4 regions of the Bradyrhizobium sp. URHC0002 genome follow, and region 4 is predicted to be linked to each of the others. Evidence: predicted binding sites of a transcription regulator. Region 4 holds the regulator's gene; each other region holds the start of a gene.

The links. Region 4 encodes PhoB, which activates phosphate uptake and scavenging genes when phosphate is short. Its sites were predicted from a motif close to TGTCATNNANCTGTCAT; they were not measured.
Region 1: the regulator PhoB is predicted to act here: its motif matches at 1,826-1,842, upstream of ACVWVY_RS20195 (UDP-2,3-diacylglucosamine diphosphatase).
Region 2: the regulator PhoB is predicted to act here: its motif matches at 1,238-1,254, upstream of phnC (phosphonate ABC transporter ATP-binding protein).
Region 3: the regulator PhoB is predicted to act here: its motif matches at 1,227-1,243, upstream of ACVWVY_RS31030 (RNA degradosome polyphosphate kinase).

What each region holds. Positions count from the first base shown of each region.
Region 1 is NZ_JBSSCF010000001.1:4,177,821-4,181,887, forward strand. Features, by position in the region: gene ACVWVY_RS20180 (Ldh family oxidoreductase) at 1-367, opposite strand, end outside; gene ACVWVY_RS20185 (Lrp/AsnC ligand binding domain-containing protein) at 424-669, opposite strand; gene thiD (bifunctional hydroxymethylpyrimidine kinase/phosphomethylpyrimidine kinase) at 801-1,601, shown strand; gene ACVWVY_RS20195 (UDP-2,3-diacylglucosamine diphosphatase) at 1,866-2,678, shown strand; gene ACVWVY_RS20200 (glycosyltransferase family 4 protein) at 2,675-3,733, shown strand; gene ACVWVY_RS20205 (threonine ammonia-lyase) at 3,916-4,067, shown strand, end outside.
Region 2 is NZ_JBSSCF010000001.1:7,036,511-7,040,577, forward strand. Features, by position in the region: gene phnD (phosphonate ABC transporter substrate-binding protein) at 1-230, opposite strand, end outside; gene phnC (phosphonate ABC transporter ATP-binding protein) at 308-1,120, opposite strand; gene ACVWVY_RS34325 (transferase hexapeptide repeat family protein) at 1,327-1,992, shown strand; gene ACVWVY_RS34330 (alpha-D-ribose 1-methylphosphonate 5-triphosphate diphosphatase) at 1,989-3,182, shown strand; gene ACVWVY_RS34335 (DUF1045 domain-containing protein) at 3,203-3,892, shown strand; gene ACVWVY_RS34340 (amidohydrolase family protein) at 4,040-4,067, shown strand, end outside.
Region 3 is NZ_JBSSCF010000001.1:6,343,819-6,347,885, forward strand. Features, by position in the region: gene ACVWVY_RS31020 (CDP-alcohol phosphatidyltransferase family protein) at 1-453, shown strand, start outside; gene ACVWVY_RS31025 (chromosomal replication initiator DnaA) at 493-1,170, shown strand; gene ACVWVY_RS31030 (RNA degradosome polyphosphate kinase) at 1,314-3,512, shown strand; gene ppx (exopolyphosphatase) at 3,525-4,067, shown strand, end outside.
Region 4 is NZ_JBSSCF010000001.1:1,900,869-1,904,935, forward strand. Features, by position in the region: gene pstB (phosphate ABC transporter ATP-binding protein PstB) at 1-694, shown strand, start outside; gene phoU (phosphate signaling complex protein PhoU) at 706-1,422, shown strand; gene phoB (phosphate regulon transcriptional regulator PhoB) at 1,433-2,140, shown strand; gene ACVWVY_RS08995 (GcrA family cell cycle regulator) at 2,358-2,870, opposite strand; gene ACVWVY_RS09000 (acetylornithine transaminase) at 3,399-4,067, shown strand, end outside.

The DNA.
Region 1 (4,067 bases), 2.3 Mb from region 4:
GCGAGTTGACCCAGCCAATTCCGGTGGCGCGCGCCTTTTCGACCGCCATCTCGGCCGCCCGTTTCATGACGAGGTGGCCCATGCCGTTGTCGCCGTTCAGGACGGCCGTGCTGGCGTGCTCGTGCACGACATGGATGTTCGGCCGGACGTTGAAGCCGCCGGCCTTGATCCGCCTGACATATTGCGGCAACCGGCTGACGCCGTGCCCATCCGACCCCTGCAGGTCGGCTGCCGCCATCAGGGCCGCGACTGTCGCAGCATCGGCGTCCGGCAAGCCCACCACGGTGAGCGCCTGCTGAATGAAGGCCTTCAGCCGGCCAAAAGTGACAGATGTCTCGGACAGGACGGGCGCTCCCTGAGGCCGCAGGCGTGGCCGCGGCGGGCGAAGTCGACGGCGATGGCAGACAGGCGGGGCTGCCGCTACTAGCCCGTGCCGAACGCCTTGAAGGTGATGATGGTGTGAGTGTCCTGGATGCCCGGAATCACCTGCACCTTCTCGTTGACGAAATGGCCGATGTCGGTGTCGTTATCGACATAGAATTTGACCAGCAGATCGTAATCGCCGGCGGTGGAATAGATCTCCGAGGCGATCTCGGCCTCCGCGAGCGCATTGGCGACGGCATAGGACTGGCCGAGCTTGCATTTGAACTGGACGAAGAAGGGAACCATCGCTGTCGTCTCCAAAAATGTTGGCCCAATAGGCCAAAAACCTCGCCCCATGGCAAGCCAGCTTGCCGCCTGTGCCCTGCCGCGTTAGGACAAGCCATGGCCCTGAATCCAGCAGTTTCACGAGGCTCTTAATGACGACGCCGATCGCGCTGACCATCGCCGGCTCGGACTCCTCAGGGGGAGCGGGCATCCAGGCCGACCTCAAGACGTTTGCCGCGTTCGGCGTCTACGGCGCCTCCGTGATCACGGCGCTGACCGCGCAGAATACCCAGGGCGTCAGCGGCATCCACCAGGTGCCGGCCGATTTCGTGACCGCGCAGATCGACGCGGTGTTTTCCGATCTCGCGGTCGGTGCGGTCAAGATCGGCATGGTGGCGCAGCCGCCGGTTATCGACGCCATCGTCGCGGGGCTTAGGCGCTGGTCGCCGAAGCATGTCGTGCTCGATCCGGTCATGGTTGCAACCTCGGGCGACCGGCTGCTCGCGACCGAAGCCGTCGACGCGCTGCGCACAAAACTCATTCCGCTGGCGTCGGTGATCACGCCCAATTTGCCGGAAGCCGCAGCGCTGCTCGACGAAGGCGTGGCGGCGGACGAAGCCGCCGTCGAGAAACAAGGCAGACGATTGCTGGCCCTGGGTTGCCGGGCTGTGCTGATCAAGGGCGGTCACGGGGAGGGCGCGGAGAGCATCGACTATCTGATCGACTCCTCTGGTGTCACCGCACTCGCCGCGCCGCGCATCGCCACAAAAAATACCCACGGCACCGGCTGCTCGCTCTCCTCGGCGATTGCCGCTGGGCTGGCGAAGGGCGAGGGCATGGAAACCGCCGTGCGCAAGGCCAAGGCCTTCGTCAGCGCCGCGATTGCCGCTGCAGACCGCTTCAGCGTTGGCCATGGCCACGGCCCGATCCACCATTTTCATAAATTTTACTAGCGGTCGTCTTTGCGAGCGCGCCACGGCTCATCCGTAGAATAGCGGAAATAGTTAACGTTCACCACGGATTGATCCCGTCGGTAATGGGTTCCTGCGCAATGTGCATCGGGCAGGGACAACGTCGAGATGTTGCCTCTCCAATGTCGCCTGCCTGTCGCATCGCGCTGGTATCCGCAAGCTGTGGGGCGCTGCATTGATTCTCGTGGGGTTATCGCGGCGTGAACAGTCATCGCCCTGTCACAAAAATCTGTCAGGTGAGCAGGTATGGGCAGTGACTCCTTGAGTGAAGAGAGCCCCGAACGGCGCTTTCGTACCTTGTTTATCTCCGACGTCCATCTCGGAGCCCGCGGCTCGCAAGCCGACCGTTTGCTGGACTTCCTCAAGAGCCATGACGCCGACACCATCTACCTTGTCGGCGATATCGTCGATGGCTGGGCGCTGAAGTCAGGCTGGTACTGGCCGCAATCGCACAACGACTTCGTGCAGAAGATGCTGCGCAAGGCGCGCAAGGGCGCCAAGGTCATCTATGTGCCGGGCAATCACGACGAGTTCCTGCGCAACTATTACGGCACGCATTTCGGCGGCATCGACGTGGTGGAAAACACCATTCATGAGGGCGTCGACGGCAAGCGCTATCTCGTCATCCACGGCGACATCTTCGATCTCGTGGTGCAGAACGCGCGCTGGCTCGCCCATCTCGGCGACAAGGCCTATGACTTCGCGATCCAGATGAACCGGCTGGTCAATTTCTTCCGGCGCATGTTCGGCGTGCCCTATTGGTCGCTGTCGCAATGGGCGAAGCTGAAGGTCAAGAACGCCGTGAACTATATCGGTGCGTTCGAAAAGACCCTGGCCGGCGAAGCGCGGCGTCACGGCGCCGACGGCGTGATCTGCGGCCACATCCATTACGCCACCATTCGCGACGAGCATGGTATCCGCTACATGAATTGCGGCGACTGGGTGGAAAGCTGTACCGCGCTCGCCGAGCATGAAGACGGCCGGTTTGAAATCATCACCTGGACCGATCCGCTGCGCACGGCGGCACCCGTTCCCCGCGTGACGGCGCGCGCTGCATGACGCATATCCTGGTCGCAACCGATGCGTGGCACCCCCAGGTCAACGGGGTGGTGCGGACGCTGACCGCGATGGCGGATGCGGCCAGGGGTTTTGGCGTCGAGGTGAGTTTCCTGACGCCGCAATCGTTTCGCACTTTTGCGATGCCGAGCTATCCCGATCTGCGGCTGGCGCTGCCGTACCCGGCAAAAATCGCAAAACTGATCAAGGCGGCAAAGCCCGACAGCATTCATATCGCGACCGAAGGCCCGATCGGGCTATTGGTGCGGCGTTATTGCCGCAAGCGCGGCCTGCCGTTCACCACGAGCTTTCACACCCGTTTTCCCGAATATGTTTCGGCGCGTTCGCCGATCCCGGAATCCTGGGTGTGGCGCGCGATGCGCTGGTTCCACCGGCCGAGCCAGGCGGTGATGGCGGCAACGCCGGCGCTGGCGGCCGAGTTGCGCATGCGCGGCTTTCGCAACGTGGTGCTGTGGTCGCGCGGCGTCGATACCTCGCTGTTCCATCCGCGCAGCGCCGATCTCTGCCTGCCGATGCCGGTGTTCCTCAGCGTCGGGCGCGTCGCGGTCGAAAAGAATCTCGAAGCCTTCCTCGACCTCGATCTGCCCGGCACCAAGCTCGTCGTCGGCGATGGGCCGGCCAGCATGGCGCTGGAGCGGAAATATCCTGATGCCGTGTTCCTGGGCGCAAGGCATGGCGAGGAACTGGCTGAAATCTACGCGGCCTCCGACATTTTCGTATTTCCCAGCAGGACCGATACGTTTGGCCTGGTGCTGCTGGAGGCGCTGGCCAGCGGCCTGCCGGTTGCGGCCTTTCCGGTCACCGGTCCACGCGACGTGATCGGCTCGGCGCCGGTCGGCGTTCTGGACGAGGATCTGCGCGCGGCCTGCCTGGAGGCGCTGCAGGTTTCGCGGCAGGATTGCGTCGAATTCGCCGCCGGCTACAGCTGGCAGGCCTCCGCGCGGGTTTTTGTCGAGCATGCCCTGAATCTTCGCCCGGTCGAGCCGGAAGGCGACGTGGCGGAATTTGTGGCTGATAAGCCGCATTTCGTCGCTTAGAGCCCTTCAGTTCCGATTGAATCAGAACCGGGCTCTAAGATTCTTTGTTTTGACGCGTTTTCTTGACGCGAACCGGTGGCCACCCCCGGATCAAGTCCGAGGGCATGCTTCGCTCGAAAACGCTAGCAGGATCACGCTGAATCGTCTTGCCCGCCCGTCGGCGAGCGCGATACAAATTGCGGATGCCAGAATCCATCCAAAATCCACCCATTGGCGCGGCCGATATCGAGGCCGCCGCCAAGGTGGTCGCGCCGTTCGCGGTGCGGACACCACTGTTGTCGTTTCCCGTTCTCAATGAACGCGTCGGGACCAAGGTCTTTCTAAAGCCCGAAAT
Region 2 (4,067 bases), 5.1 Mb from region 4:
TCGATGACGGCGGCGTAGTCGTTGGCAATGCGCAACGTGACCTTGATGCCGAGTTCCTTGGAGAGATAGGCGACGAACGGGGTCCAACGCTCGGTGACACCAGAAGCGTTTTCGGCCGGCACAACGGCAAAAGTCAGTTCCGGATATTTGCTCTTCCAGTCCTGCGCCGAGGCGGAAGCGGTGAAGACAAGCGCGGCTGCGCCGGCCAGAACGATACGACGGGTGATCATGGTGAGCCCTCTTGTTGTGGTTACGCCTCTTCGCCGATTGCAGGTTTGCAACCGGCTACCCTGTACAGAAATGACACTCAGGCCGCGGCCGCTGTGCCGAGTTCAGGCATCGCCCCACCGGGTGCCTGCGCGGGCGCGGCACCCATGACATCGTCGGCTTCGAGATCGTAGAGTTCGCGCGCGATGCGGTCGGTCAGCGTCTCGGGCGCGCCATCGAATACCACCCGTCCCGCCGCCATGCCGATCAGCCGGTCGCAATAGCTTCGCGCCAGATCGAGCGAATGCAGGTTGCAGATCACGGTGATGCCGAAATGCTTGTTGATGCGCAGCAGCGCGTCCATCACGATCCGCGTGTTGCGCGGGTCGAGCGAGGCGATCGGCTCGTCGGCGAGAATAATATCGGGCTCCTGCACCAGCGCGCGCGCGATCGCGACGCGCTGCTGCTGGCCGCCGGAAAGCTGGTCGGCGCGCTGGGCGGCGATCGCTGCCATATCGAACTGGTCCAGCGCCGACATTGCCAGCGCCCTGTCCTCTTCGGGCCAAAGCTGCGTCAGCGAACGCCAGGACGGAATTTCTGCAAGCCGACCCATCAACACATTGGTCAGGACATCGAGCCGCCCCACCAGATTGAACTGCTGGAAGATCATCGCGGAACGCGCACGCCATTGCCGCAGATCCTTGCCGCGCAGTGCGGTCACGTCGACGCCTTCGAACAGGATGCGTCCTTCGGAAGGTTCAGCGAGGCGGTTGATCATGCGAAGCAGAGTGGACTTGCCGGCGCCGGAGCGGCCGATCACGCCGACGAAGCTGCCGGGCGCGATCGAGAATGACGCGTTGTCCACCGCGGCTTTGGTACCGAACCGGCACGTCAAACCTTCCACCACCAGCATGCACTGCTCCAGAATTCCAGTCGTGGAGCATCGCTAACGGCTCGATCTAACAGTTGTGTGACACGACTGCTGCGGTGCGGCGTTCGTCCACACCCCTCGTCCACAGCAGCGGCGGATCGTCATGCATCCGTCACGATCCTGTCATCATGCGCATCGAAGACGAGCGGACGCTCATGATCTCTCCCAATTGCGGATGGACGCTACCGATGGCCGGCAAGATGCTTTCCACTGAACCTGCCGTCGACCCCACCGCGTCGGTGCGCGACTGCCGGCTCGGCGCCTACACCGAGGTCGGTGCCCGGACCATCCTGCTCGAGGTCGCGATGGCGGACTATTCCTACGTCGTGAACGACGCGCAGATCACCTACACCACGATCGGAAAATTCTGTTCGATCGCGGCGATGACGCGGATCAACCCGGGCAATCACCCGATGCACCGGGCCTCGCAGGCGCATTTCACCTACCGCGCCAGCAGCTATTTTCCGGGCGAGAGCGACGACGCCGAATTCTTTGCGTGGCGGCGTGAGCATCATGTTCACGTCGGCCATGACGTCTGGATCGGTCACGGCGCGGTCATTCTGCCCGGCCGCACGATCGGCACCGGCGCGGTGGTCGCGGCTGGCGCCATCGTGACCAAGGATGTCCCCGCCTACACGATCGTTGCAGGCAACCCGGCCCGGCCGGTCAGGCAGCGGTTTTCGGAATCCATTGCCGGGCGGCTCGCGGAGCTTGCATGGTGGGACTGGGACCATGAGACGCTTCGCCGCGCCCTGCCCGATTTTCGCAAGCTCGATGTCGAGGGCTTTCTCGAAAAGTACGAATCGGCCGAAACATCGGGCCGTCAGCCATTCAACCAGAGTGCCGCATCGTGACCGAACTGTTCATTGAAGGTGGCCGGGCGCTGCTCGGCAACGAAATCATCGAGACCTCGCTACGGATTGCCGGCCGAGAGGTCGTCGCCGTGGGTACGGACAACAGCCACAGCTCGCCCGGCATCGATGCCGGCGGCTTGCTGGTGCTGCCGGGCATCGTCGATCTGCATGGCGATGCGTTCGAACGTCAGATGATGCCGCGCCCCGGCGTCGATTTTCCGATCGATGTGGCGCTGATCGACAGCGACCGGCAGGCGGTCAGCAACGGCATCACCACCGTCTATCACGCCACGACATGGTCGTGGGAGCCCGGCCTTCGCGGCGCGGACAATGCGCGGAAACTGCTGGAGGCGATGGAGCAGATGCGGCCGCAGCTCGCCGCCGACACCCGCTTCCATTTGCGCCACGAGACCTACAATCTCGACGCGGAAAGTGAAATCATCGACTGGCTCTCGGAAGGCCGCGTCGACCTGTTCGCGTTCAACGACCATATGGACTCGACGGTCGCCAGCCTCACCAAGCCGCTCAAGCGCAGCCGAATGGTCGAGCGTACGGGGCTTACCAATGACGAGTTCGATCGCCTGGTGCAAAGTGTGGTCACCCGCGGCCACGACGTGCCGGCGTCGATCGCCCGGCTGGCGCAGGCGGCGCGCGCGGCTGATGTCCGGATGCTCTCGCATGACGACAAGAGCCCGGCGATGCGGGAGGCCTTTCGCGCGCAGGGCGTTGCCATCGCCGAATTTCCGGTCAACGAGGAAACCGCCTGCGAGGCCGCCGAAGCCGGTGATTTCATCGTATTCGGCGCCCCCAATGTGGTGCGCGGCGGCAGCCATACCGGATGCACCAGCGCCTCCGACATGATTGCCAAGGGCCTCTGTTCGGTGCTGGCGTCCGACTATTATTATCCGGCGCCGCTGCTGGCGGCGTTTCGACTCGCCGCCGACGGCGTGCTGCCGCTGGCCGAGGCGTGGCAATTGATCTCCTCGGCGCCGGCGCGCGCCGCCGGCCTTGCCGATCGCGGCCTGCTCGCCGCGGGACAGCGCGCCGACATCATTCTGGTCGATGACACGGTGCCGCTACGGCCACGAGTAGTCGCGGTCATTGCCGCAGGGCGCCTGGTGTATCTGACGGAGGCGCACCGCCTCGTCCGTTCGTCCATCGTGGCGCGCAAGGCAGTTGCAGCCGCGTGAGCGGGCCCTATTCTGGCGCAATGGCAAACTATCCCCGTTACGCAATCTATTACACCGCCACGCCGGGCAGCGCGCTCGACCGGTTCGGCGCGGCCCTGCTCGGCTACGACGCCCATGGCGGCGACGACCTGCCCTTTCCGGATGGGCTCCCATTGGACTGGCGCGACCTGACGCAGGATCCCCGCAAATACGGCTTTCACGCCACGCTGAAGGCGCCGATCGCGCTGGCCGACGGCAAGGCCGAGGGGCAGCTTGCCGCGGCATGCGAATTGTTCGCCGATCTGGCCCGGCCGGTGCCGGTGATCCAACCGGTCGTCGATTCGATCAGCGGTTTCATCGCGGTGATCCCGGCCGAGCCGTCGGCAGAGCTCGAACTGCTCGCCGCCGAGGCGACCAAGGCATTCGATCCGTTCCGTGCCCCCCTCAGCCCGGAAGATCGTGCGCGGCGCAATCCCGACAAGCTGACGCCGGAACAGCGCGACTATCTCGACCGCTGGGGTTACCCTTACGTCTTCGAAGAGTTTCGCTTCCACATGACGCTGACGGGACGGCTTCCCGCGGAACGGCGCGAGCAGGTTGTGACGATGCTGCGCGACCGGTTTGCGGCGACCGGCATCGGGCCGCTCGCGATCGACGCGATTGCCCTGTGCCGCCAGGAAGACCCGAATTCGCGGTTTCGGGTCATCGGCCGCTGGCCATTGCAGGATTGACGTCCCTGGGGACCAGACTCAAAATATCGAAAACAACCCCATGCAAAGTAGAATGGGAACACGAAATGGGCCTTCCGTTGCGTCCCAAGCTGCCCTCCATGTCGTCGGGTCGCTGCTGATTGATTTCCGGCAAGCGGAGGCACGCCGATGAGCGACGAGAACATCTGGACAGGCC
Region 3 (4,067 bases), 4.4 Mb from region 4:
TTCGCGATCTTCGTCATCGCGGGGGTGAGCGACGCCGTCGACGGCTTTCTCGCCAAGCGGTTCAACATGTCGAGTGAACTGGGCGCCCTGCTCGACCCGCTCGCCGACAAGGCGCTGCTCGTGTCGATCTTCGTGGCACTCGGCATCTGGGGCGCGGTGCCGCGCTGGCTCGTCATCCTGGTGGTGTCGCGCGACATCATGATCGTCACGGCCGTGATCGTGTCGTGGCTGTTCGACAGGCCTATCCCGATGAAACCCCTGATGGTGTCAAAGCTCAACACGGTGGCGCAGGTGGCGTTCGCGGCGCTGGTGCTGGCTTCGCTCGGTTTCAACTTCAAGCCGGCGCCCTATGACGTGATCCTGATGGGTTTTGTTACGGTCTTTACTTTGGTTTCCGTCTCGCTCTATCTCGTCGAGTGGGTGCGGCACATGAGCACGATCGACGCGCGCTAGATCTTGTATTTACTGTAGTATCCCGTCCCGGAGATTTGCGTGGCAGTCCGCGTTCAACCCCGTCAGCTTGCCTTTGCGCTGCCGCATGCGGAGAGCCTGACCCGCGACAATTTCCTCGAAGGGCCGGCCAATGAAGCCGCGCTCTCGCTGATCGAAAGCTGGCCGGACTGGCCGAACCGCATCATGCTGCTGGTCGGACCCGAGGGCTCCGGCAAGAGTCATCTCGCCGCGATCTGGGCCGAACAGGCCGGCGCGCGCTCGGTATCGGCGCATGCGCTCAGCCCTGCCGCCGTTCCCGGCGCGCTCGCCACTGGCGCGCTGGTGGTCGAAGACCTGAGACCGACCGACTTCGACGAACGCGCGATGTTTCACCTCCTGAACCTCGCGCGCGAGGATGAGGCCTACGTCCTGATCACGGGCCGCGTTCCGCCTGTCGCATTCGAGGTGGAGCTGCGCGATCTCCGGTCGCGGCTGCGCGCCGCACCCGTCGTACCGCTATTGCCGCCCGACGACCTGCTGTTTCGCGGCTTGATCATCAAGTTCTGCGCGGATCGCCAATTGAGTATCGACGAGGCTGTCGTGAGCTACCTCGTCACCCGGATCGAGCGCTCCTATGCCGCCGCCCGCCGGGCGGTCGGCCTTCTGGATACCGAGGCGCTGCGGCTGGGCCGGCCGGTGACCCGGGCGCTGGCTGTGGAGGTACTGCGCAACGCCTGATCGACGGCGCGTGCTGCTACCTGCCGCCTTGACGGCAGCCCCGGGCGGAACATCAATGTCATTGAAACGTCATCGGCGTATCACATGCTGTGGACTGCATTCCCTTAAACTAGCTCGCCTCTCCCGAGATGGATCAAAGCCTTATGGATTCGGCCCAAGTTATTGAAATAAAAGAAAAAGAACCGGTTTCCGAGGCTCCCCCAACGATTGCCACGAGCCCCGAGCGATTCATTAACCGCGAGCTTTCCTGGCTACATTTCAACCGCCGGGTCCTCGAAGAGGCGGTCAATCCCGGCCATCCCGCGCTGGAGCGGGTCCGGTTCCTGTCGATTTCCGCCAATAACCTTGACGAATTCTTCATGGTCCGCGTCGCCGGTATCAAGGCACAGGTCCGTGAAGGTATCGCCGAACGCAGCCCCGACGGCATGACCCCGGCCGAGCAGCTCGTCCTCATCAACAAGACGGTTTCGGAGCTTGCCTCCGACCAGCAGGCGATCTGGCGAGATCTGCGCACCACCCTGTCGGAGACGGGCATCATTCTGGTTGACGGCCACGAATTCACCAAGGCGGAGCGCGGCTGGCTCGAGGATCACTTCCTCCGCAACATCTTCCCGCTGCTGACGCCGCTGGCGATCGATCCGGCGCACCCGTTCCCGTTCATCCCGAGCCTCGGCTTCACCATCGCGCTGCAGTTGGCGCGGGTGTCCGACGGCAAGCCGATGAACGCGCTGATCCGCATGCCCGGCAAGATCGACCGGTTCATCCGCATGCCTGCAGGCAAGGACGGCGCGGTGCACCTGATCCCGCTGGAGCAGGCCACGGGGCTGTTCATCGGCCGCCTGTTCCCCGGCTACACCGTCAAGGGCCAGGGCGCCTTCCGCATTATCAGGGACTCCGAACTCGAAATCGAGGAAGAGGCCGAGGATCTGGTTCGGCTGTTCGAGAGCGCGCTGAAGCGGCGGCGACGGGGTTCGGTGATCCGCCTCGAGATGGAAGCCAAGATGCCGGAAGCGCTGCGCGGCTTCGTGCAGCAGGCGCTTTCGGCCGCCGACGACGAAGTGTTTCTCGTCGACGGCGTGCTGGCGATGAACGAGCTCTCGCAGCTCACCCGGCTCGACCGCCCCGACCTCGAATTCACACCCTACGTGCCGCGCCATCCGGAGCGGGTGCGCGACCACGGCGGCGACATCTTCGCCGCGATCCGGCAAAAGGACCTGATCGTCCATCACCCCTACGAATCCTTCGACGTCGTCGTGCAATTCCTGCAGCAGGCTGCCCGCGATCCCGATGTCGTCGCCATCAAGCAGACGCTCTACCGTACCTCGAACAATTCGCCGATCGTGCGAACGCTCGCCGAGGCCGCGGAAGCCGGCAAATCGGTCACTGCGCTTATCGAGCTCAAGGCGCGGTTCGACGAAGAAGCCAACATCCGCTGGGCGCGCGACCTCGAACGCGCCGGCGTGCAGGTCGTGTACGGCTTCCTCGAACTGAAGACCCACGCCAAGCTGTCGATGGTGGTGCGGCGCGAGGGCGGCAATCTGACCACCTACGTCCATACCGGCACCGGCAACTACCATCCGGTGACGGCGCGCATCTATACCGATCTTTCCTATTTCACCTCGGACCCGATCATCGGCCGCGATGCGGCGCGGGTATTCAACTACATCACCGGCTATGCCGAGCCGAGCGACATCGAGCGGATGGCGGTGTCGCCGCTGACGCTGCGCAAGCGCATCATCGAACATATCAAGGGCGAGGCCAATCACAGCAGGCACGGCAAGCCGGGCGTGATCTGGATGAAGATGAACTCGCTGGTCGACCCCGATGTCATCGACGCGCTGTACGAGGCCTCGCAGGCCGGCGTGTCGATCGAACTGGTGGTGCGCGGCATCTGCTGTCTGCGGCCGGGCATATCAGGACTTTCCGAGAACATCCGGGTCAAATCCATCATCGGCCGCTTCCTGGAGCATGGCCGCATCTACTGCTTTGGTATGGGGCAAGGCTTGCCTGGCCCGAAGGCGGCTGTGTATATCTCGTCCGCCGACATGATGCCGCGCAACCTCGACCGCCGCGTCGAAATCCTCTGTCCGTTGCAAAATCCCACGGTACATCAGCAGGTTCTCGAACAGATCATGGTCGCGAATCTGAAGGATACCGAGCAGAGCTGGCAGTTGTTGCCGGACGGGTCCTCAACGCGTATGAAGGCCGCGAAAGGCGAAGAGCCGTTCAATCTGCACAACTATTTCATGACGAATCCGAGTCTGTCTGGCCGTGGAAAGTCTCTCAAGGAATCTTCGCCGCGCCGCCTCACGCGCCGTAACGAGCGTCAGCAATCCTCATAAGGAACCGCGGCTGTGAAGCGACCGCGCAAGCGCGCTTCCAGCGTCGCCGTCATCGACATCGGTTCGAACTCGGTTCGTCTCGTCGTCTATGAGACGATGGCGCGCAGCCTCGTCACCATCTTTAACGAGAAGGCGCTGTGCGGGCTCGGCCGCGAGGTGCAGAGCACCGGCCTGCTGGCCGAGGATGCGGTTGCCAAGGCGCTGACGGCGCTGCGGCGATTCCGGGCGCTGTGTCGGATCCAGCAGGTCGGGCGCGTCTTCGCCATCGCCACCGCCGCCTGCCGCGACGCCAAGAACGGCCCCGACTTCATCGCCAGGGCCGAGCGCATCTGCGGCGCGGAGATTCAAATCCTGTCGGGGCCGCGCGAGGCGAAGCTTTCCGCGCTCGGCGTCGTCTCCGGCATCCACAATCCCGACGGCATTGTCGGCGATCTCGGCGGCGGTTCGCTCGAACTGATCGACGTGCAGAAAAACAGAGTCCACAGCGGCGTCACGCTGCCGCTCGGAAGCCTGGCGCTGCAGGATCTCGCACAAAAATCGCTCAAGCGCGCCGAA
Region 4 (4,067 bases):
GAACATCAACCTGACGCTCGGCACCCACCGCGTCACCGCCTTCATCGGCCCGTCCGGCTGCGGCAAGTCCACGCTGCTGCGGATCTTCAACCGGATGTACGATCTCTATCCCGGCCAGAAGGCGACCGGCCAGTTGATGCTCGACCAGACCAACATCCTCGATCCCAAGCTCGATCTCAATCTGCTGCGGGCTCGCGTCGGCATGGTGTTCCAGAAGCCGACGCCGTTCCCGATGACGATCTACGAAAACATCGCCTTCGGCATCCGCCTCTATGAGAAGATTTCGAAGTCAGAGATGGACGGCCGGGTCGAGAAGGCGCTGCGTGGCGGCGCGCTGTGGAACGAGGTCAAGGACAAGCTCAATGCAAGCGGCCTGTCGCTGTCCGGCGGCCAGCAGCAGCGGCTCTGCATCGCGCGCACCGTCGCGGTGCGGCCCGAGGTGATCCTGTTCGACGAGCCCTGTTCGGCGCTGGACCCGATCTCGACCGCCAAGATCGAGGAACTGATCCAGGAGCTGGCGGAGGATTACACCATCGCCATCGTTACCCATAACATGCAGCAGGCGGCGCGCGTCTCGGACAAGACCGCCTTCATGTATCTCGGCGAGCTGATAGAGTTCGACGACACCAACAAGATTTTCACCTCGCCGAGCGATCGACGCACGCAGGACTACATCACCGGCCGGTTCGGTTGAGGAGATAAGAAATGGCTTCTGAACACACCGCCAAGGCATTTGACAGCGATCTTCAGGAACTGACCCGTCTCGTCGCCGAGATGGGCGGCATGGTCGAGCGCATGATCACCGAATCCGTCGACGCGCTGGTCCGCCGCGACGTCGCGCTCGGCAAGCGTGTCGTCGCGACCGATGTCGAGATCGACCGTCTGCAGCATCTGATCGAGGAGCGCGCGGTGCTGACGATTGCGCGTCGCCAGCCGATGGCGATCGATCTGCGAGAAATCGTCGGCGCCATGCGGGTCGCCACCGATCTGGAACGGATCGGCGACCTCGCCAAGAACATGGGCAAGCGCGTCGCGGCGCTGGAGAACGATTTCCAGCCGCTGAAGCTGATGCGCGGCCTGGAGCATATGACCGACCTGGTGCTGTCGCAGGTCAAGTCGGTGCTGGACGCCTATGCGGCGCACGATCTGCCGGCGGCGATGGCGGTGTGGAAGGGCGACGAGGAAGTCGACGCCATCTGCACCTCGCTGTTCCGCGAACTCTTGACCTACATGATGGAAGATCCGCGCAACATCTCGTTCTGCATCCATTTGATGTTCTGCGCCAAGAATATCGAGCGGATCGGCGACCACGCCACGAATATCGCCGAGACCGTGTTCTACATGATCGAGGGCCAGCAGATGCTCGACAAGCGCCCGAAGGGCGACATGACGAATTTTGCTGCGACCGTACCCAATAGTTGAGGAAAGAATGATGAGCGCGCGCATTATGGTGGTCGAGGACGAGGAAGCGCTGACCACGCTGTTGCGCTACAACCTCGACGCCGAAGGCTATGAGGTCGAAACCGTCGGCCGCGGCGACGACGCGGATACGCGGCTGAAGGAGCGCGTGCCCGATCTCGTCGTGCTCGACTGGATGCTGCCGGGCCTGTCCGGCATCGAGCTCTGCCGGCGCTTAAGGGCGCGGCCGGAGACCAAGCAATTGCCGATCATCATGCTCACGGCACGCGGCGAGGAGAGCGAGCGGGTGCGGGGCCTTGCGACCGGCGCCGATGATTACATCGTCAAACCGTTCTCGGTGCCGGAACTGCTGGCGCGGGTGAAGGGCCTGTTGCGGCGCGCAAGCCCCGAGCGGCTCGCCACCGTGCTGACCTATGGCGACATCGAACTCGATCGCGAGAAGCGCCGCGTCGCGCGTTCGGGCCGTCAGATCGATCTCGGTCCGACCGAGTATCGCTTGCTGGAGTTTTTCCTCGAGCATCCCGGCCGCGTCTTCAGCCGCGAGCAATTGCTCGACAGCGTCTGGGGTCGCGACATCTATATCGACGAGCGCACCGTCGACGTCCATATCGGCCGCTTGCGCAAACTGCTCAATCCCGGCCGCGAGCAGGACCCGATCCGCACCGTGCGTGGCGCGGGGTATGCGCTGGACGATCGGTTTGCGAAGGTGGAGCAGCAATAGCTGCTTCGTCGTCGCGCACGTCGTCCCCGCGAACGCGCAAGGGCATGCACATGCTGCCGTCGTCCCCGCCTAGTGCGCAATTGCGCACGGGGCGCGGGGACCCGTAAACACCGATGACATTTGTTGAAAAGAGCTGGAGCTCCAGCCAGATATAACCACGTGCTTTCGTGGTTATGGGTCCCTGCGTTCGCAGGGACGACAATTACTGCCGCGCGTTCTACCGCGTCGGCTTCGGCTGCTGCCGCCGCCGGTCGGCAGCGGGCTGATACGCCACGCGCGAGTGATGTGCGCAATAGGGCAGGCCCGAGAGCGCCTTGCCGCCGCAGAAGAAGAATTCCGGGCTCGAGGGATCGCCGACCGGCCAGTGACAGGTCGCCTCGTTCAGTTCGAGCAGCGACAGCCGCTGGCTCATCGGCACCACGTTGTCGAAGGCGATCGGATCAGCCTCCAACTCGACCTCGAAGGCGTGCGCGAGCGCGGTGTTGCCGCGCGAGACCGGCCTCGACACCCGCATCATCTGCTGGGCGGCGGGACGCGCCTTGCGCTGCCGCGGGGCGGCCGAGGAGGGGCTCTTGGCGCGGCCGGACAGGCCCAGCCGGTGCACTTTGCCGATCACGGCGTTTCGCGTCACATTTCCAAGTTCCGCGGCGATCTGGCTGGCCGATAATCCGGCTTCCCAGAGCTTCTTCAGCTGCTCGACGCGATCATCGGACCAGGTCAAAACCGTCATCGTATTCTTCCCTTCGCTTCGCGCCGGCCGATCAGGGGCCGCGCAGGCGACGTCATTCGTCTTAAAAATCCCTGCGGTCAGAATCCCTTAGCCCTCGCCGGGCGCGAAAACCGCGCCCGAACGTGTACGCTGCACAAAATGGACTCTTGGGATCAGAACCGCCGCACGAGATGTCGTACCCGACAGCCCAAACGCTACAATATGGCGTGACTCCGGCGCAAGAGTCCGGGCCCGCGCGTCCACATGTTCCGATATCTAAGCATTGCACTGCGTGTTTTCCACCACACCGCAATCCTACGGATTTTTGACGGATTTCCCCTTCTTGCAGTGCAGGAAAGCCGGCCTCGTGGCGTGTTGACAGCGCTCCCCGCCCACATAGAATACCTCTTACGTGCCGCCCTTAAGAGGCGGCACGTTTCGTTTTCGCAAGACCGGCCGTTGCCGCGTTCGCGCCCATGCAGGCGTGTGCTGCGCGGCAGGTCTTGAAAGCGGGTCTCAAACCTTCAATGCAAACCATTTGTGATCGCCATGACCAATAGCGCCACGTCGCATCTGCTCCCCGTCTTTGCCAGGGTCGATCTCGGCTTCGAGCGCGGCGAGGGCGCTTGGTTGACCGCCACCAATGGCGATCGCTATCTCGACTTCACCTCAGGCGTTGCGGTGAACGCGCTGGGTCACTGCCATCCGCATCTGGTCGCGGCGCTGCAGGAGCAATCGACCAAGCTCTGGCACATGTCGAACCTGTTCAAGAGCCCGGACGGCGAGAAGCTCGCCGCGCGGCTGTGCGAACAGAGCTTTGCCGACCTCGTGTTCTTCTGCAATTCGGGCGCCGAGGCGATGGAGGGCGTGATCAAGGTCGTGCGCCGCTATCAATTCTCCAAGGGTCATCCCGAACGCTATCGGCTCGTTACCTTCGAAGGCGCGTTCCATGGCCGCACCCTGGGCACGCTCGCAGCCACCGGCTCCGCCAAATATCTCGAAGGCTTTGGCCCGCCGATGGATGGTTTTGACCAGGTGCCGCACGGCGATCTCGAAGCGGTGAAAAAAGCGATCGGCCCGCACACCGCGGGCATCCTGATCGAACCGGTGCAGGGCGAGGGCGGCGTGCGCTCCGCGCCGCAGGCGTTCTTCAAGGCGCTGCGTCAGCTCTGCGACGAGAAGGGCCTGCTGCTGGCATTCGACGAGGTGCAGACCGGC